DNA from 2 places in the Pseudarthrobacter siccitolerans genome. Region 1 is predicted to be linked to the other one. Evidence: predicted binding sites of a transcription regulator. Region 1 holds the regulator's gene; the other holds the start of a gene.
What was found. Region 1 encodes Rex, which represses fermentation and respiration genes when NADH is low (regulators of the CRP and FNR family bind a similar motif). Its sites were predicted from a motif close to CTTGTGAANNNNTTCACAAG; they were not measured.

Region 1 (9,584 bases):
AGTGGGCGCCACCCTGGGCTTCTTCATCGCACCGCTCCTCGGTGCCGGCCAGGATATGCAGCAAATTTTCACCTGGCTGACCCTGGCGTTCGCCGTTGTTGGTTCTGCGCTGTATGTCTTCACCGGGACGGTGTGCGTTGAGCGGGTCGCCGGCGCCGTCCCCAGGATCACCCTCAGCCAAAGCATCGCAGCGTTGAAGGCTAATTCGCCGCTGGTGGTCCTGTGCCTCAGTTCGATACTTTTCGTCACCGGCACGTCGGCCACGGGTGCCGCCCAGTTCTTCTATCTCCGTGACGTGCTGTCCCGGGTGGACCTGTTTCCCGTGATGGCCGGCGCCCAGGTGGTCATCACCCTCACCCTGGCCGTGCTGCTGCCGCGGCCGGTGGCGCGGTGGGGCAAACGTGCCGTCTACAGCGCCGGCGGGGGCCTGGGGGTGCTGGGCGGCTTGCTGGTTTTCCTGGCGCCCGCGACCGCGCCACTGCTTGGCCTGGCGGGCCTCGTGCTGGGGCTCCTGGCCTCGGCGTCAGTCAGCATCCTTACCTGGGCGCTGATTGCCGACACCGTGGAATACGGGGAGTGGAAAACCGGTGTCCGGGTCCAGGGCATCAACTACGCGCTTCTGGCAGCTACGCGGAAGCTGGGCATGGGATTCGGCGGCGGGGTGGTGGCCTTCTCCCTGGCCTGGGGCGGCTATGTTTCGGGCACGGCCGAACAGTCCGATGCAGCCACCCTCGCCATCCGGGCAGCGGCCGGACTGCTGCCCGGGGCCTTGGTGCTGGCCGCCGTCGGCATCATGTACTGGTATCGCCTGACTGACCAGAAGCATGCGGAACTGGTGGCCAGCCTCTCGCATGACCCGGCGTAACACTTTTGCGGCGGCGGCGGATTGGCGGTTATGGTCATGGCATGACTAACCGTTGGTATGCGTATTTTTCGTTGGCTCTGGAGGGGCCCGCGTCTAACTGACACGCATCCAACTTTCCTTCAGAGCCAACAGGGCAGAGATTATTCTCTGCCCTTCGCCGTTTCTCCGGCGGGTTCTGACTGGGCCCGCTTCCCATCTGGAACAGGACCCACCATGAGCACCGCAACAGCCCCCGCAACCACCGCCAGCGGCAACCCCCGTACGGCAAAGTCCACGTCCAACCTGCGCGTCAGTGAATTCACCGCGCTGCCCACCCCGCAGGAACTGATCGCGGAACTGCCGCTGGCAGCCGAGGCGGCAGACGTCGTCGAACGCGGACGCGACGAAGTCCGCGCGATCATGGACGGAGTGGACGACCGCCTGCTGGTAATCGTGGGGCCCTGCTCCATCCACGATCCCAAGGCGGGGCTGGAGTACGCCCGCCGGCTGGTCAGCCAGGCCGAGAAGCACAAGGAAGACCTGCTGATCGTGATGCGGACGTACTTCGAAAAGCCCCGCACCACGGTGGGCTGGAAGGGCCTGATCAACGATCCCCGGCTGGACGGCAGCCACGACATGGTCACCGGCCTCCGGACCGCCCGGCACTTCCTGCAGCAGGTCACCGCGCTGGGGCTGCCCACTGCCACTGAATTCCTTGAGCCCATCAGCCCGCAGTACATGGCGGACCTGATTTCCTGGGGCGCCATCGGGGCCCGCACCACCGAAAGCCAAATCCACCGGCAGCTCGCCTCGGGCCTGTCCATGCCCATCGGCTTCAAGAACGGGACCGACGGCGACCTTCAGGTGGCCATTGACGCCTGCGGTGCCGCGGCAGCAGCCCAGGCCTTCCTTGGCATTGACGGCGACGGCCGGGCCGCGCTGGTGGCCACGGCCGGAAACCCTGACACCCACGTCATCCTCCGCGGCGGCCGCAAGGGACCGAACTACTCGGCGGCCGACGTCGAAGCTGCCTCCACCAGGCTCGCCGGCAAGCAGCTGAACCCGCGCCTGATCGTGGACGCCAGCCACGCCAACAGCGGCAAGAGCCACCACCGCCAGGCCGAAGTCGCACTGGAAATCGGTGCCCAGCTCGAGGAGGGCGGCGCCTCGGCGCAGGCCATCGCCGGTGTCATGCTCGAAAGTTTCCTCGTGGGCGGAGCCCAGAACCTCGATGTTGCCGAGCATGCGGCCGGCCGGGACGGGCTGGTCTACGGCCAGAGCGTTACCGATGCCTGCATGGATTGGGACATGTCCGTCTCGGTGCTAAACCAGCTGGCGGCTTCGGCGCGGAAGCGCCGGGGGTGAACCAGGGGGCGAAATAGGGGAGCGCACTACTTTCACATCTGCCACAGGAACATCTAGAGTATCTAGTTAGGTGGTTGGTGGATGGCTCAGCATCGGAACACCGCATTGGCACGTACCTGGGGTCACTGTTGTCCATCCGTCAGCAAAGGAAATAGGGAAATGTCGGCAGAACAGAACTTCTCCAACGCGAAGTTCCTGACCGTGGCTGAAGTTGCCCAGGTCATGCGCGTCTCCAAAATGACTGTCTACCGGCTGGTTCACGCCGGGGAGATGCCCGCGGTGCGGTTCGGCCGTTCCTACCGGGTTCCCGAGAACGCCGTGGAGCAGTACCTCAAGGGCGCTGTGGTGGACGGCCACACCGAAACCGCCTGACCCGGTTACGTCGCAAAACCCTATTTCCGCCGGTCGGAGCCCCTGCGGTCAGAAGCCGCCCCGGATAGGCGGTACCCTGTTAAGGAACGTTTTACGTCATTGTAAGAATCTGTCAGTTGTTCAGTTCGTAGCTCTGTCCACGAACATTTTCCATCAGACAGGTACTGCATCTAGTTTGTAAGGAACTTTCGTGGGTTCAGTTATTAAGAAGCGTCGCAAGCGTATGGCCAAGAAGAAGCACCGCAAGTTGCTTCGCAAGACCCGTCACCAGCGCCGCAACAAGAAGTAGAGATACTTCGAACAGCGTGGAAATGCCCGCCCCCTTCCGAGGTGGCGGGCATTTCTGTGTCGGGCTGCCTAGATGCGCGGGCCACGGATCCGGGCGAAGCCTTTCCAGAGCCCGTAAACGGCGCCGCAGACTGTGGCTGCCTTGAGGCCGAGGGTGGCTGCGCGGCGGCCTGCGCGGAAGTCGTAGACGGGCCAGTTATGGTCGCGGGCGTGGCGCCGGAGGCGGGCGTCCGGATTGATGGCCACCGGGTGTCCAACGAGGGTGAGCAAAGGGATGTCGTTGTAGGAGTCGCTGTAGGCCCAGCACCGTTTGAGGTCCAGTTCCTCAGCATCGGCAATCTCCTGCACTGCCACGGCCTTGGCCGAGCCATGCAGGATGTCGCCCACCAGCCGTCCGGTGTACATGCCCTCCGAGACTTCCCCCACGGTACCGAGCGCTCCGGTGAGTCCCAGCCGTGTGGAAATGACGGTGGCCACCTCGATGGGGGTGGCCGTTACCAGCCACACGCGCCGGCCCACGCGCAGGTGCTGCTCGGCGAGGGCCTTGGCGCCGGGCCAGATCCTGGACGCGATCATTTCGTCGTAGACCTCCTCGCCCAAGGCCTTGACATCATCCACGGTGATACCGGCGGCCAGGGTGAGGGCGGAGTCGCGGACCGCATGGACGTCGTCCATGTTTTCGCCGCGGGCCACGAACTTGAACTGCTTCCAGGCGAAGCCGGCCGCCTGGGTAAGGGTGAAGGCCCCGCGCTGGTGCATCTTCCGGGCCACGTGGAAGAGGCTTGCGCCGCGCATGAGGGTGTTGTCCACGTCGAAGAAGGCCGCCTCGCCGGGCTGCGGCGCAGCAACCGGTTTGGTGACTACGGCGACGTACTTCTCCTCGGGCATGGAGTCGAGTCTAGTCAATCCACTGGCTGGACGGCGTCGGCGTCGCCGCGCGCTGGGGAACGGGACTACGGTTAATCCATGGCCACACCCCGCGTCGTCCTGATCACCAAAGCTGACTGCCACCTTTGCGGGGAAGCGCGCGACGCCGTAGGGCGGGTCACTGCCGCATTGGGCCTTGAGTGGACCGAAGAGTCAGTGGACAACCAGCCGGACCTGCGGGAGCGCTACGCCGAGGAGATCCCCGTGGTGCTGGTGGACGGAGTGCAGCGCGACTTCTGGAAAATCGACGAGGTCCGGCTGGAACGCGTGCTTCAGCGGGCCATGACACAGTAGGGGAGCAGTACCGGTGATGGCGCGTGCCTTGGTGCTCCCTGCTTTGTTTCCCCCTGCTTTGTTGGCTTCCGCGGGAGGGCTCTAGAGTGGAGTCACAACGCGATGCGAGGGAGGGGCTGGTGGCTTCGCTGGATTCAACCCCCCAGGCTGTCCCGGATCTTCCGGACACCACGGGCACGCCGGCCAAACAGATTCCGCCCGCTGCGGTGGCCCGGCTGACGCTCTACCTGCGCGCCCTGAACACCCTGCTGGCCGAAGGAGTGGAGCGCGTCTCCTCCGAATCCCTCGCCGAAGCCTCCGGCGTCAGCTCTGCCACCCTGCGCAAGGACCTGTCCCATGTGGGCTCCTACGGTACCCGCGGCGTGGGCTACGAAGTCCAGTATCTGAGCCGGCACATCGCGGCCGCCCTGGGCCTGACCCATGACTGGAAGGTAGCAATCGTCGGCGCCGGCAACCTCGGCAAGGCCCTGGCGCGGTACGGCGGGTTCGAATCCCGAGGCTTCGACGTCGTGGCTATTTTTGATGCCGACCAGATGGTGGTGGGCAACGAAGTGGGCTGGCTGCGGGTCAGCGACGTTGCGGACCTGGAAACCGTCCTGCACCGGACCGGGGCCAACATGGTGGTGCTGGCGCTGCCTGCCGCGGTGGCCCAGGGCGTCTGCGACCGGGTTGTGGCCGCTGGTGTGCACAGCATCCTGAGCTTCGCCCCGGTGATGCTCCAGGTACCGGAGGGGGTTAACCTCCGCAAGGTGGACATGGCTACGGAACTTCAGATTCTTGCCTACCACGCACAACGGGCGCAGGCCCCGGAACAGACTGCCTGATTGCTCCGGCAGTTCCGGGACCCACGCCCGCAGGTGTGGGAAGTGCGTGGCTACCGGCCGTAAGGGTTGCCCAGGCCGCCGCCGTACGGGTTGGCAAAGGGCTGCTGCTTGCGGAAGTACGGAGCAGACGCCGGCAGGTACAGCAGGACGATGGCGGCAATCCCCAGGAGGGTGCCGACGGTGGCGAGCGAAGGAATGCCGAACAGGCCGAAGACGGACAGCGCGGCGAACACGGTGCCCAGGATGCGGGCCCAGTTCTTGCCCTTCCGGACGAAGAATGCCACCAGCAGGTAGAGCCCGACGCCGATGATGGCGAACACCACCAGCGTTCCGGCGATGACCCCCTTGATGTCCTCGTACGTCACGCCGGCTCCCGTGCCCTCCACTTGCTGCTCAAAAGTCTGGCGGAACACTGGATCATCCAGCTGGGTGAGGCCGGTGAGCATCGAGATGACGAAAATCGCGGCGGAGGCGATCAGAAGCCAGAACGAAATGTTGACCAACTGCGGCACGCCCGTGCTGCCTGCGGCCTGCGGCTGCTCCGACGGGTACTGGGCGTACGGGGACTGGCCGTAGGGCTGCTGACCGTACGGCTGCTGTCCATAGGCCGGCGCCTGCGGCGGGTTCTGGCCATACTGGGGAGCGTTCTGCCCGTACTGCGGTGCGCCGGACTGGCCGTACTGGGGCGGGTTCTGCCCGAACTGGGGCGCGTTCTGTCCGGACTGCTGGCCGTATTGGGGAGCGTTCTCGCCGTAGCGCGGCTGCTGGTTGCCCTGCTCGGGGTCGTTGGGCACGGGAGGCGGGACGGGAGGATTACTCATGAGCTGTCCTTCTTCATGTCGGGATCCAGGTGGGCTGCCGGGTTTCGGTCCTGCGCCCTACCCCCAGCATGGCTTAAGTCCACCGTACCCCCGGACCGGCCGCTTGGGGGTCATTCCAAGGAGGTATTCCGCCCGCCGTTCCGCGGGTGTGCCTGCTGCAGAGGCTTGCCCGTCCCATGGATTAGCTGGTGCCCGTACCGTTGCCTCTCCCGGCGCGCGCACCCGCGAACCAGGCCTGTGACCGGGGAAGCCACAGCAGGACTGTTGCCGCAAGGCTGATAAGAAGCCTGCCCAATTCCCGCCCTGCCCAACGCGCATCGCCAGGTTCACCATGGCAAGGACCAGGGTGACGGCGGTCAGGACCGTGAGGGCCAGCCGCGCCCACTGCTTGCCCTCCTTCATCCTCAACGCAAAGATGATCTGCGCGGTGCCTACGGTGGCGGCCAACAGCATCAGCAACAGGACCCCAAGGGCCGGGCCGGGCGCTGCGGCGAAGAGGGTCAGTGAGGCGAGCATCCCGAGCAGTCCGCCGAGCAGGCCGAGGATGCCGCCGAGGAACCAGATCCAGAACGAGACCTTGAGTTCGGCGGGAAGGCTGGCCACGGAGAATATCCCCGAGAAACCGGTGCGGGGCCTGGCGTCCTCAAAGTTGCTCATGGCCCTCACTGTAGTCGTGCGCCGGTTCCTCCACCCTTGCGGCAGGTCCGCGATTGGCGTTGACGGCGGGCTTCGTTGCGCAGGGACTGCCCCTGCGCAACGAACCCGGGCTTCACTGCGCAGGGCGGTACGAAGGCAGGGCGATACGGCTTAAAGACGGAAACCCCGGCACCGGCTGGAGAAACCGGTGCCGGGGTCCCGGCAGGATCGTTGACTAGGCTGCGGGAGCGATGAAGGCCAGTTCGAGGTTGATGGCAACCTTGTCGCTGACCAGGACGCCGCCGGCCTCGAGGACTGCGTTCCAGGTCAGGCCGAAGTCCTTGCGGCTGATGGTGGTCTCGGCGGAAACGCCGGCGCGGGTGTTGCCGAACGGGTCCACGGCCACGCCGTTGAACTCGGTTTCGAGGGTGACGGGGCGGGTGACGCCCTTGATGGTGAGGTCGCCGGTCAGTTCGTAGCTGTTGCCGTTGGCCACCAGCCCGTTGGAGACGAAGGAGATCTCGGGGAACTTCTCCACGTCAAAGAAGTCCTCACCCTTGACGTGGCCGTCGCGGTTGGCGTCGCCGGAATCGAAGCTGGCCGTGTTGATGGTGGCGTTGATCCTGGACTCGGCCACATCCTGGCCGAGTTCCAGGGTTGCTTCTGCTTCCTTGAACTGGCCGCGGACCTTGCTGATGCCTGCGTGGCGGACGGTGAAGCCGATCTCGCTGTGCGAGTTGTCCAAGGTCCAGGTGCCGGTGGTGACGTCTGCGGGAAGTGCCATGATGTTGCTCCTTAGAGGGTGGTGCCTGTTGACTGATCTGGGTGTTGAAGCTACATCTGTTGAAGCCTCAACTAACTGCTGCATCCAGTATAAACATGCATTTGCATGTTTTGTTCCCGCCTTCGGAACATTTCTTCAAAAACTTCAGTTCTACTGGATGTAGAAGATTTCGGATCACAGGCCATCTTTGAGAAACTGGTAAACATGCCCCAAGCCACTGTCCATCTGCTCCGCCACGGCGAGGTCCACAACCCTGACGGCGTTTTGTACGGAAGGCTGCCCGAATTCCACCTCTCCGGGCTGGGGCAGGAGATGGCGCGCATGCTGGCAGAGCACTTCCGGCAGCGTGCCGCCAGCGGTGCCCGCATCACCTACCTGGCCGCCTCGCCACTGGACCGCGCGCAGGAAACTGCCCGGCCGACGTCGGAAGCCCTGCACCTGCAGATCCACACGGACGAGCGGATCATCGAAGCAGAAAACTACTTCGAGGGGATGAAGGTCACCAAGGCCGAACTCCGCCGGCCCAGGCACTGGCCGCGGCTGGTTAATCCCCTGCGGCCATCGTGGGGCGAGCCGTACAAGCAGCAGGCCGCAAGGGTCATGGCTGCGGTCCAGGAGGCGCGCCTCCGCGCCATCGAGCTGGCCGGCGGCGACTTCGGAACCGACGGGCCCGAGGCGATCATGGTCAGCCACCAGCTCCCCATCTGGGCAACCCGGCTCAGCGCCGAAGGCAAGCCCCTGTGGCACGATCCGCGCAAGCGTGAGTGCACCCTGACCTCCATAACGTCGCTGGTGTTCGACGACGACGGCGCACTTGTGCGCGTCATGTACAGCGAACCCGCGGCGTCCCTTCTTCCCGGTGCAGCCAGCACCCCTGGAGCCTAGTAGTGACCGACAGTATTAATCAGGCGGGGCCTTCGGCCTCCCGCCGCAGCGTCCTTGCTGCCGGCGGCGTCGCCCTGGCCGCCCTCACCCTGGGCCTCTCGGCCTGCGCCCAGCAGGATGCCCTCGCCGAGCAGGCCCGGGCGGGGGACAACAAGAACTACGTTGCCGGCGATGGCTCCGTCACGGAATTCGCCCCGGCGGACCGCAAGTCAGCCGTCCAGATCAACGGGACGCTGTTCGACGGCACTGTTGTTACGCCGGCAGACTTCCAGGGGAAGGTGACGGTCCTGAACTTCTGGTTCGCCGCCTGCGCCCCATGCCGCGTCGAAGCGCCTGTCCTCGAAGAGCTCCACCAGGAGTTCAAGCCCCAGGGCGCGCAGTTCTTCGGCGTCAACCTGCGGGATGAGAAGGCAACTGCCGAGGCTTTCGATAAGTCCTTCAACCTGACCTACCCCAGTTTTGATGACAAGGACGGCGGCGTCCTCCTGGCGGTCTCCGGGCTGGTTCCCCCGGGAGCAGTCCCCACTACGCTGGTGCTGGACAAGCAGGGGCGGGTGGCCTCCCGCGTGCTGGGCGAAATCGAGCGGGGCACGCTGAAGGCCCTCATCGCTGCCGCCGTGGCTGAGTAGCCGTGAACAGCCCCTTCGCCGAAGCCATCCTTAACGGTTCGCTCCTCCTTGCCATTCCGGTGGCACTGCTGGCCGGACTGGTCTCCTTCCTTTCCCCCTGCGTCCTGCCCTTGGTGCCCGGCTACCTGGGCTACGTCACGGGGTTGTCCGGGGTGGACCTGCAGAAGCAGAAGCGCGGCCGGATGCTGGCGGGGATTGGCCTGTTCGTGCTTGGTTTCTCCGTGATCTTCGTCCTTTTGGGCGGCGCTTTCGGCCAGCTGGGCAGCCTGATCACTGGATCGCAGAACGCCTGGATCACCCAGCTCCTGGGCGTCCTGGTGATTGTGATGGGCATCGTGTTCATGGGCGGCTTCAGCTGGCTTCAGCGGGACGCCAAGATCCATGCCAAACCGCCGGCAGGGCTGTGGGGCGCACCGTTGCTGGGCCTGACGTTCGGGCTGGGCTGGGCGCCGTGCATCGGCCCCACCTACTCTGCGGTCCAGCTCCTGAGCCTCTCCGGCGGTTCGTCCGCGGCGAAGGGTGCCTTCCTGGCGTTCGTCTACAGCCTGGGGCTGGGGATCCCGTTCCTGCTGATCGCCCTGGCGCTGCGCCGGGGGATGGGAGTGATGGCCTTCTTCCGCAAGCACCGCCTGGCCATCCAGCGCATCGGCGGCGGCATTTTGGTGATCCTTGGGCTGCTGATGGCCAGCGGCGTCTGGGGCACCTGGGTCACCGGGCTGCAGTACTGGTTCCAAACTGATGTGAAGTTGCCGATCTGATGAGCGAGCGTGTGAACGTAAAGAAGAAATCTTCTGCCCCGGAGACCGGCGCCAAGGTGTCGGAGGCCAAGGCCGACGCCGCGCTGCCGGCGTTGGGACCGGCGGGCATGCTCCGCTGGGCCTGGACCCAGCTGACCAGCATGCGCACCGCCCTGTT
Region 2 (9,584 bases), 990 kb from region 1:
GCAGCCCAATTTGTTAGCGCTCATGATCCTATCGCAGGGAGCCGATTTTTCCGCCCCGGGGTGGCCGCCAAGAGTCCTGCCGGTCACAGCAGAACAGTGGCTAGAGTTGCGGCATGGTGAACCGCGAACTCCTCGAGCTCATCCGCAGCCAGCTCCGCGGCCGGGCAGATCCGGCACGGGCTTCGGGCGTGCAGGCATACATGAAATCCATCATGCCCTCGCTCGGCGTCAGGGTGCCGGAGGTGCGCCGGCTGACGGCAGCGGCGGTTGCCCGCTATCCGTTCGGCTCCGGCGGCCAGCTTCGGGCCACGGCCCTGGAACTGTGGCGCACCGCCGGGTTCCGGGAGGAACGGTATGCGGCCATCGACCTGACCGCGGGCAGGCTGGTGGCCACGGACCTGCTGATGCTCCCGGTCTACGAGGAGATCATCCGCCACGGGGCGTGGTGGGACTTTGCTGACGGCGTGGCCGGCCGCATCTGTGCGCTGCTGCAGGCCAACCGGCCGGAAATGACCGCCGTTGTTCTGGGCTGGAGCACTGATGCGGACTTCTGGATCAGGCGCGCTTCCCTCACCGCGCAGCTCAAGGCCAAGGCGCGCACCGATCCTGAACTCCTCCGCAGCGTCATCGAGGTGAACCTGGCTGACCCCGAATTCTTCATCCGCAAGGCGATTGGCTGGGCTCTGCGGGAATACGCGAAGACAGCACCGGAGTGGGTGGCACACTTTGTGGCCGGGCACGAGGGCAACATCAGCCCGCTGTCCCGCCGTGAGGCACTGAAGAACCTGCCTAGATGACCGGCCGTTCGACCACCGGGTCCGCACTCTTCCGAAAGAGGCTCCGCGTGCGGGGATCCCAGAAAATCAGGTAGAGGCCGAACAGCAGGCCGGTGAGGGCAGCGGCGACACGTGCCAGGGCCAGCGCCAGCCCAAGGTCGGCGGTCTGAAGATAGGGGAAGACTTCCAGCTGGTCGGAAATGGCATAGATCATAAAGAACGAGACCACAAAGTAGAGGGCCTTGACCTGCCAGTCGTTCCTGATTCCCGTCACGGCGAACAACGGAATGAGCCACACCACGTACCAGGACTGGATCATGGGCGCCAGGACAACAATCGCCGCGAACGCAAGGGTGAGCCGGCGGATGAGGCGGTCATGCCCGCCGCGGAAGATCTGCCAGGCGGCGATGCCCACCGCCAGCAACTTCCCGGCGTCGAACACCCACCCGGCAAGGACCAGCCCGTTCAGCCCAAACGCATTGGCCAGCGAGGCGACCACCATGCCGATCAGCCCCACCGGCGCGTACCAGATGTAGATACTTCCCGGGGCGGAAAGCCCGTTGATCCAGCCGAACCCAAAACCGTTGACGAGGCTCATCAGCACCAGGATGCCCAGGCTCAGTCCTGCTGTCAGGCCCCAGAAGGCAAACTTCCGAAGCCAGCCGGCTTCTTTCCCTGCCCACAGGAGCCCAATGAACGGCAGGAAAACGATGGTGATGGGCTTGACGGCGATGGACAGCGTCACCAGGACGATGCCGCGGACCACACGCCGCGTGGCCGAGTAATAGATGCCGGCAAGGGCCAGCCCGATCATGAGCGCATCGTTGTGGACGCTGGCGATGAAGTTGGTCAGGAACAGTGGATTGGCGGCCGTCAGCCAGAGCGCCCGGTTGGGGTTGACGCCGTGCAGCTCAGCGAGTTTGGGCACGTAGATCACGCACAGGACCACGCCGGCCACGGCCACCAGCCGGAACAGCATCACGCTGGCCTCAGGCTGGACATTGGTGGACCACACCACAAACTGCTCGATCCACAGGAACAGCTGGCCGTAGGGAACCGGGGCTTCGGTCCACATCTTGTCGGCACCCAGCTGGAAGTAGTTGGACAGGGCCGAGATGCCGTTCTCGTACGGGTTAAACCCCTCCACCATCAGGCGGCCCTGCCCGATGTACGCGTAGACGTCACGGCTGAACAACGGGACGCTGAACATCATGGGCAGCCCCCAGGCCACCACTGCCATCAGCGTCGCCCGGCGGGCCTGGTCTCCCCACACGCGGATGCGCTGGCCCAGCCGCAGCCAGGCGCGCACCAGGAGCATTCCGCCTACTGCGAGCAGGATGATGGAGAGGGCAACGCCGCCAGCTTCGGCCCGCATCCAGATGAACAGCGGCATCCTGCGGAGTTCGGAAACAGGGGCCAGCCAGCCCACCCCCAGGGACCCGATCAGCATAAACATCGAGCCCACGAATCCGGCCAGGAGCGGCGAGCGGGGATTATCGACCTCGGCCCCGTCTGCTGCAGCAGTGTCCGCGGCAGCCAGTTCCCCCGCTGCAGGCACAGGCGCCGTCATCTCAGGATGGTCCAATCTGTTGCGTTTGCGCGATTCTGCCCGGCGGGCCGCATAGCCGGCACAAGCGGGTTACAACGACAGCAAGTGGTCCCGCCGCGTACCCGAAATCCTAGCACCGGCGGGCACCAGGGAGGTGTAACGGTAGGCTGGTCCGGTGCCTATATCTAACGAACGAATCGTCTGGATCGACTGCGAAATGACCGGTCTGGACATCAAGAATGATGCCTTGATCGAGGTTGCCGCGCTGGTCACCGACTCGGAACTGAACATCCTCGGCGACGGCGTGGACGTCGTGATCAAACCGGACGACGCCGCCCTGGCCCAGATGAACGACTTCGTCCGGGACATGCACACCAAATCGGGCCTTCTCAAGGAACTCCCCCACGGCATCACCATGGCGGAGGCCGAATTGGCGGTGATGGAATACATCTCAAAGTGGGTGCCGGATCCCCGCAAGGCACCTTTGGGCGGCAACTCGGTGGGAACGGACCGCGTCTTCCTCTCCCGCGACATGCCGGCCGTGGTGGAGCACCTCCACTACCGCGTGATTGATGTCAGCACCATCAAGGAACTCTCCCGCCGCTGGTTTGCCAGAGCCTACTTCCAGTCGCCGGCGAAAAAGGGCGGCCACCGGGCCCTGGGCGACATCCAGGACTCCATTGATGAACTGCGCTACTACCGGGATGCGGTCTTCGTGCCGTCGCCCGGACCGGACAGCGCCACGGCCCAGCAGATCGCCAGGCGCATCACCAGTCCCGCGGACGGACAGCAGGCAGGAGCGTAATCTGCGCCACGTTTGCCGGAAATTTCGTTGAAATCGGCAAAAGTGGACGAAGCACCCCTGAAGAGCAGGTAAGCTATTTGAGTTGCCTTTCCAGAGAGCCGTTAGCCGGTAAATCTGCAGGGCGCATGGTGGGCTTAGCTCAGTTGGCAGAGCGCCTGGTTGTGGTCCAGGAGGTCGCGGGTTCAACCCCCGTAGCTCACCCTCAGCGGATGGTATTGACCGTCCAGCAAGGAGGCCGCACCGGATATCCGGTGCGGCCTCCTTTGTTTTGCATCAACTGCTTCTGCACTGCATACCGCCGGAGGACCGCGAGATGACTGTTCTGCCCATCACCATCTGGGGCGAGCCCGTACTTCACCGGCGGGCGGCCGAAGTTGAAGTCTTCGACGACGAGCTGCGGACCCTGATTGCGGACATGTTCGAAACAAACGATGCCGCCAACGGCGTCGGCCTCGCCGCACCGCAGGTGGGAGTCGGCAAGAGGATCTTCATCTACAAATACGCCAATGACGACGGCGCTCCCCCCACCGGCGTGCTGGTGAACCCGGTCCTCACGTTGTCGAAGATCTCCGGCGCCGTCCCGGATCCCGACGAGGAGGAAGAGGGCTGCCTGTCCTTCCCCGGCGGAGTGTATCCGCTCAAGCGGGCAGAGTGGGCGCGCGTGGAGGGTTTTGACGGCTTCGGCCAGCCGGTGAGGTTTGAGGCCACGGGCTGGTTCGCCCGGGTCATCCAGCACGAGTACGACCACCTTGATGGGAAGCTCTACGTCAACCGCCTCATGGACCGCTATGCGCGCAAAGCGCTGAAGCAGGCCAAGAAGAGCGGCTGGGGAGTTCCCGGGCTGACGTGGATGCCGGGTGTTGACCCGGACCCCTTCGGACATTAGGCACGACGGCGGCACGCGGCCTGGCTGCCTTTGCCCGCCCGGGCCTCTGGCTGGCGAGGCAGGAGACCTGGCCGCCTGCGCTTAGCGGGCTGACACCGTCTGCTGGTCCGGGCAGGACCCCAGGACGCGCTTCATGGCATCCTTTTCCACTTCCGTGACCCAGAGGCCGTAGGCTACCTTGACGGAAATTTGGCGGGCGACGTAATGGCAACGGAGTGACGTGTTTTTCGGCAGCCAGGTGGCGGCGTCGCCGGCGCTTTTCTGCTGGTTCGCCGGTCCGTCGGCGGCGATGAGGTTCAGCGGATCGTTGGCTAGACTCTGCCGCTGGGCGGCAGTGAGTCCCTGGGCACCCTTTTGCCAGGCGTCTCCCAAGGCGACCACATGATCAATCTGGACCGCCCGGCTGCTGTCGGAGCCGCGCCGGAAGTCAACGAACTGGCCTGTATAGGGCTCCTGGAATGAGCCGGCTGCCACCCGGCATTTGGAGCCTTCAACGAATACCACACCGGCCAGGTCCCGCCGCAGGATGTCGTTGCGTGTATCGCAGCCGTTCCGGTCAACATCCTGCCAGGCCTGGCCAAAGGCTTCCCGGTCGTAGGAGTCCTTGGCGGCGCGTCCTTTGACAGCAAGGCCGTCCAGCGCCGAGAGTGCCGTGCCTTCGGGCACTGGGTGCACCGGCACCACAGGTTTCATCCAGACGGGATCAAAAACGGGAGCTTCTGTTGGCCCGGAAGCGGCCGGCCCTGCAACGGCAAACTGGCCGGCGGTGAAGAACCAGAACAGTGCGGCGAGTGCCGAAAAGGCAGCCAGCACCAGGACTGCCCACGCCTGGCGGGAACGCCGGCGGGCACGCCGGTAGGCGGACCAGCTCACGGTCATGGGGCTTCGGCCCGTCCGGTATCGTCATGCACCAGAAGAGCCTAGGACACCGGCCCGCCATCCTTGCAGATATCCACACTGTGGAGGGCGAGTGAAAGGTCACATCGGACGGTGGCTACTGTTCCCGCATCACCCGCCGGAGGTCCTCCTCGGCAATGGCCAGGAGTCCCTCGAGCTGCCGCACCCGGTCCTCCCCGACGTCGCCGGTGGCGTGCCCGGCGCGGGCGCCTTCCAGCAGCCGGACGGCTTCTTTGTGGTTGGCCTTGGCCACGTCCAGGGCGTGTTCCAGGGTGGTTTCGTGCTCAAGCGTCGAATCTTTTTCCATGGCACCAGTGTGGTCCCGTTTCCCGGCTGATTCCAGCGAATCAGCCGGGAAATCCGGACGACCGCCCGTGGGGCGGATCAGACGGCGATGGCCGCCAGGGCTGAGGCCGTTTCCTTGGCAGGGAAGGACGGCGGGTTGACCCCGGCCATTTCTTCCATGACGCGGACCACCTGGCAGCTGTAACCAAACTCGTTGTCGTACCAGACGTAGAGCACCAGGTTCTTCTCGTTGGAGATGGTCGCCAGGCCGTCCACGATGCCCGCACGCCGGGAGCCGACGAAATCGGTCGAGACAACTTCAGGCGAGTCGATGTAGTCGATCTGCTTGCGCAGGTCCGAGTGCAGCGACATCTCCCGCAGGTATTCGTTGACCTCGTCCTTGGTGGTCCCGTTTTCCAGGCTCAGGTTCAGGATGGCCAGGGAAACGTCCGGGGTGGGGACGCGGATGGAGCTTCCGGTGAGCTTGCCCAGCAGTTCGGGCAGGGCCTTGGCCACGGCCTTGGCGGCGCCGGTTTCGGTGATCACCATGTTCAGGGCGGCGGAGCGGCCACGGCGGTCGCCTTTGTGGAAGTTGTCAATCAGGTTCTGGTCGTTCGTGAAGGAGTGGACCGTCTCGACGTGGCCGTGGACCACGCCGAACTTGTCATTGATGGCCTTCAGGACCGGAGTGATGGCGTTCGTGGTGCAGGAAGCCGCAGATACGATCTGGTCCGAGGCCTCGATGGTGCGGTGGTTGATGCCGTGGACGATGTTCTTCAGTTCGCCCTTGCCCGGGGCAGTCAGGAGAACCCGTGCCACGCCCTTGCTCTGCAGGTGCTGGGACAGGCCTTCGGCGTCGCGCCAGCGGCCTGTGTTGTCCACCACGAGCGCATTGCTGATCCCGTAGGCGGTGTAGTCGATGGTGGCGGGGTTGTCCGAGTAGATGACCTGCACCTGGACACCGTTGGCGGTGATGGTGTTGGCTGCCTCGTCAACGCGGATGGTGCCCTCGAAGGAGCCGTGGACCGAGTCGCGGCGCAGCAGACTGGCGCGCTTGGACAGATCGTTGTCGGAACCCCTGCGGACCACGATGGCGCGCAGCCGCAGGCCGTGGCCGCCGCCGGCCTTTTCGATCAGGAGGCGGGCCAGGAGCCGGCCGATACGGCCAAAGCCGTAGAGCACAACATCGGTGCTGGTGCGGTCGTCGCCGCCGCGCTTGCCCACGATCTCAGCGAGCTCTTCGCGGAGGAACTCCTCCAGGGTGGCGTCGCCGCCCTCTTCCTTGAACTTCTGGTTCAGCCGGGCGATGTCGATCGCTGCAGCACCAAGCTCCAGCCCCGCCAGGGTGTTCAGGAGCGGAGCGGTTTCCTCCAGCAGCAATTCATCCTTGCTCATTCTGCGCGCGAAGCGGTGCGCCTTCAGGATGTTCATGGTGGACTTGTTGATCAGGCTCCGGCCGTGGATGCTGGTGACCACGTTGTTGTCGCGGTACAGCCGGCCGATCACCGGAATCATGGCCTCGGCGAGGGCCTCGCGGCCCATCCACGTATCAAGACAAGAATCTGACGTCTGGCTCACAGAAATACCTTCCTCGGTTCAGCCGCGTACGTCCTCGTACACGGATGTCGGCCACCTGATGATGTCCAGGGGCACCGGCACCTGCGGGGTTGTTCCCCAGGCGCCTGGATTGTATGCAAAAGAAAACCGCCGGCTGCGAACGCAACTCCGGCGGAAGAACTCCTGCGTCCGTTATCCATTCTAAATTGGCAGAGTGCCCCGGGACGGCCCGAGCCGCGTGAAATCACTCACACAGGGTTCGGTGGCATGGGCCGCTTTAGTTGTGGAGTGCGGAATACAGGTTAAGGCTTGCGGAGAACACCACCCACGAAAAGTAGGGCAGCAGCAGCAGGCCGGCCCAGGTATGGACCGGGCCGGCTTCCACAATCAGCAGGGCCAGGACGACGGCCAGCGCGCAGATGACGGCGAAGGCCAGCCAGAGGGCAGCGGAACCGAGCGTGGGGTACATGGCAAAGAACATGAATGGCCACGCCAGGTTAAGCAACAGCTGCAGGCCGAAGGACCAAAGGAGATTGCCTGTCAGTGCCCGCCTGCGCCACACCAGCCAGGCGGACAGTCCGATGCAGGCGTAGAGCCCGATCCACACTGTCCGGAACATCCACCCGGCAGGCATCCACGGCGCCTTGGCGGAGGCGGCGAACCAGCCGCTCGAGTGGAGGATGATCGGGATGGAGGCGAGCATGCACACTGCATAGGAAAGGGCCAGGAATCCGGCCAGGGCCGCCACTTGCCTGCCGGTTGAGGGGACGGGCCGTCCTGCGGTTACAGGGACGGCTTGTCCATCAGGGTTAACGGGCACGGTCCAGCATCCCCAACACAGCTTCCAAGGTCAAACGGGATTGGATGGACGGGTTGACCGATACGCCGGGTTCTGTGCTCCCGTTCCGTTGCCGGCACGGGAGTAGCGGCCATCCATCTACGAACGCCGTTGCCGGCGCCCTCCAGCGGCCTACCCGGACACTCGGGCGGGCAGCCCTCGAACGTGTCCTGTCTGGCCTTGCTCCGGGTGGGGTTTACCTAGCCTTCCCGGTCACCCGGGAAGCTGGTGGTCTCTTACACCACCGTTTCACCCTTACCTGTTTCGTGCCGCTTTCAAACCGGCGCGACCCAGGCGGTCTGTTTTCTGTGGCACTGGCCTGCGGGTTACCCCGAGTGGGCGTTACCCACCACCCTGCCCTGTGGAGCCCGGACGTTCCTCGAGCCACTTTCGTGACGCGCGGCCGCCTGGTCAACCCATCCGGTTCCAGTCTACCGGCGATGGGTGCTTACCCTGCGCCGGTAGGATCGGACGGTGCTGATTCTGCTTCCCCCTTCCGAAGGCAAGACCCCCGCGGTCCGCGGATCCGCGGTCGACTGGCCTTCCCTCAGCTTTCCGCAGCTGAACACCTACCGGGCAAAAGTGCTGGATGCGCTCGGTACGGTGAGCGCGCACGAGGATGCCCTCGCCCTGCTGGGCGTTGGAGCTTCCCTGAAGGACGACGTCGAGCGCAACACCCGGCTTCACGCGGAGCCGGCGGCTCCGGCCCACCAGATCTATTCCGGCGTGCTGTACGACGCCCTGGGCTACAAGACACTCACCGCGGCGCAGCGGCGGAAAGCCGACGAGTCCGTCCTGGTGATTTCGGCGTTGTGGGGCGCCATCCGCTTCGGCGACAGCGTTCCCGCCTACCGCCTGTCCATGGGGACTGCCCTGCCCGACGTCGGCCGTCTCGCCTCATTCTGGAAGCCCCAGCTCTCCGATGCGCTGGCTGAGTCCGCCGCCGGGCACCTGCTGGTGGATTGCCGGTCCAGTACCTATGCCGCAGCGTGGGCTCCCCCGGCGGCACAGACCGTCACGGTCAACGTCTTTACCGAGGTGAACGGCGCCCGCAAGGTGGTCAGCCACTTTGCGAAGCACACACGGGGCGAGCTGGCCCGGCACCTGCTGGCGCGGCGGGGCAAGGCACCGGAGACCCCGGCGCAGCTCCTCAAGGCAGGCCGCGAGAAGTGGGCGGCCGAACTCATACCGGGTTCGGCACGGAAACCCCACGCGCTGAACATCATCCTGCCGGGCTGATCGCCGGCCTGGACCCGCTAAGTCAGGCCCACTCCTCCGAGCGGACCAGGATGGCGCCGGAATCCGGGCAAAAAACGATGTCCTCCGCTGCAGCGGCCTTGATCTCGGCGAGGTCGCCGGGGCTCAGCTTCATTCCGGAGGCTTCGGAGGTGCCATGGAACAGCCGGGCTGCCCCCACGCCACGCTTGGCCAGGGTCTTTTCATAAACTGCCACCAGGCCGGCATCGAGACCGGCCGCGAATTCGGCCCGGCTGGTGCGCAGCCCGGCGGCTTCGGCTTCCACCTCGGCCAACGCAGCGTCCAGCTCGGCGCGGATACCGCCGAAGGATCCCTGGATGTCGTCCACAATCGCCTGCTGTGCCGCCTGTTTGGCGCGGAGCGTGTCAAGCCTCTCGAGGACTTCGAGTTCCACGTCCTCAAGGTCCGAGCGGCGCTTGTTCAGGGAGGCAATGTCTTTCTGCAGGGCGACGAGGTCCTTGGACAGGCCAGTGCCGCTGTTCAGCCGCGCCTCGTCCCGTTCAATCCGCGAAGCAACCTGCTCCACATCCGCCTCGGCGCGCTTCAGTTCGGCCTCGGCGTCGTGCACGGCCACTTTGGCGGCCCCGAGCTCACCGTTGGCGACGGAAAGAGCGGCTTCGAGGTCCTTGATCCTGGGATCGTTCTCCAGCGTGCGGCGGCGGTTTGCAAGTGACTTCAGCCTGGCGTCCAGCCCCTGCAGCTCAAGCAACTTCAACTGTTCCGCCGGTGCTGCC

Region 2: the regulator Rex is predicted to act here: its motif matches at 6,991-7,010, upstream of QFZ36_RS03900 (glyceraldehyde-3-phosphate dehydrogenase).

What each region holds. Positions count from the first base shown of each region.
Region 1 covers NZ_JAUSXB010000001.1:1,808,740-1,818,323, reverse strand. The annotation lists gene QFZ36_RS08525 (glycoside-pentoside-hexuronide (GPH):cation symporter) at 1-865, shown strand, start outside; gene QFZ36_RS08520 (3-deoxy-7-phosphoheptulonate synthase) at 1,079-2,209, shown strand; gene QFZ36_RS08515 (helix-turn-helix domain-containing protein) at 2,369-2,581, shown strand; gene QFZ36_RS08510 (30S ribosomal protein bS22) at 2,772-2,870, shown strand; gene QFZ36_RS08505 (HAD family hydrolase) at 2,939-3,757, opposite strand; gene QFZ36_RS08500 (glutaredoxin family protein) at 3,836-4,090, shown strand; gene QFZ36_RS08495 (redox-sensing transcriptional repressor Rex) at 4,210-4,914, shown strand; gene QFZ36_RS08490 (hypothetical protein) at 4,965-5,735, opposite strand; gene QFZ36_RS08485 (hypothetical protein) at 5,793-6,392, opposite strand; gene QFZ36_RS08480 (YceI family protein) at 6,607-7,155, opposite strand; gene QFZ36_RS08475 (histidine phosphatase family protein) at 7,360-8,040, shown strand; gene QFZ36_RS08470 (TlpA family protein disulfide reductase) at 8,043-8,669, shown strand; gene QFZ36_RS08465 (cytochrome c biogenesis CcdA family protein) at 8,672-9,427, shown strand; gene resB (cytochrome c biogenesis protein ResB) at 9,427-9,584, shown strand, end outside.
Region 2 covers NZ_JAUSXB010000001.1:814,536-824,119, forward strand. The annotation lists gene QFZ36_RS03865 (DNA alkylation repair protein) at 114-797, shown strand; gene mptB (polyprenol phosphomannose-dependent alpha 1,6 mannosyltransferase MptB) at 790-2,346, opposite strand; gene orn (oligoribonuclease) at 2,501-3,130, shown strand; tRNA gene QFZ36_RS03880 (tRNA-His) at 3,259-3,331, shown strand; gene def (peptide deformylase) at 3,444-4,016, shown strand; gene QFZ36_RS03890 (HNH endonuclease family protein) at 4,098-4,895, opposite strand; gene QFZ36_RS03895 (hypothetical protein) at 5,011-5,220, opposite strand; gene QFZ36_RS03900 (glyceraldehyde-3-phosphate dehydrogenase) at 5,298-6,776, opposite strand; gene QFZ36_RS03905 (TspO/MBR family protein) at 7,033-7,575, opposite strand; RNA gene rnpB (RNase P RNA component class A) at 7,621-8,012, opposite strand; gene QFZ36_RS03915 (YaaA family protein) at 8,068-8,832, shown strand; gene QFZ36_RS03920 (zinc ribbon domain-containing protein) at 8,855-9,584, opposite strand, start outside.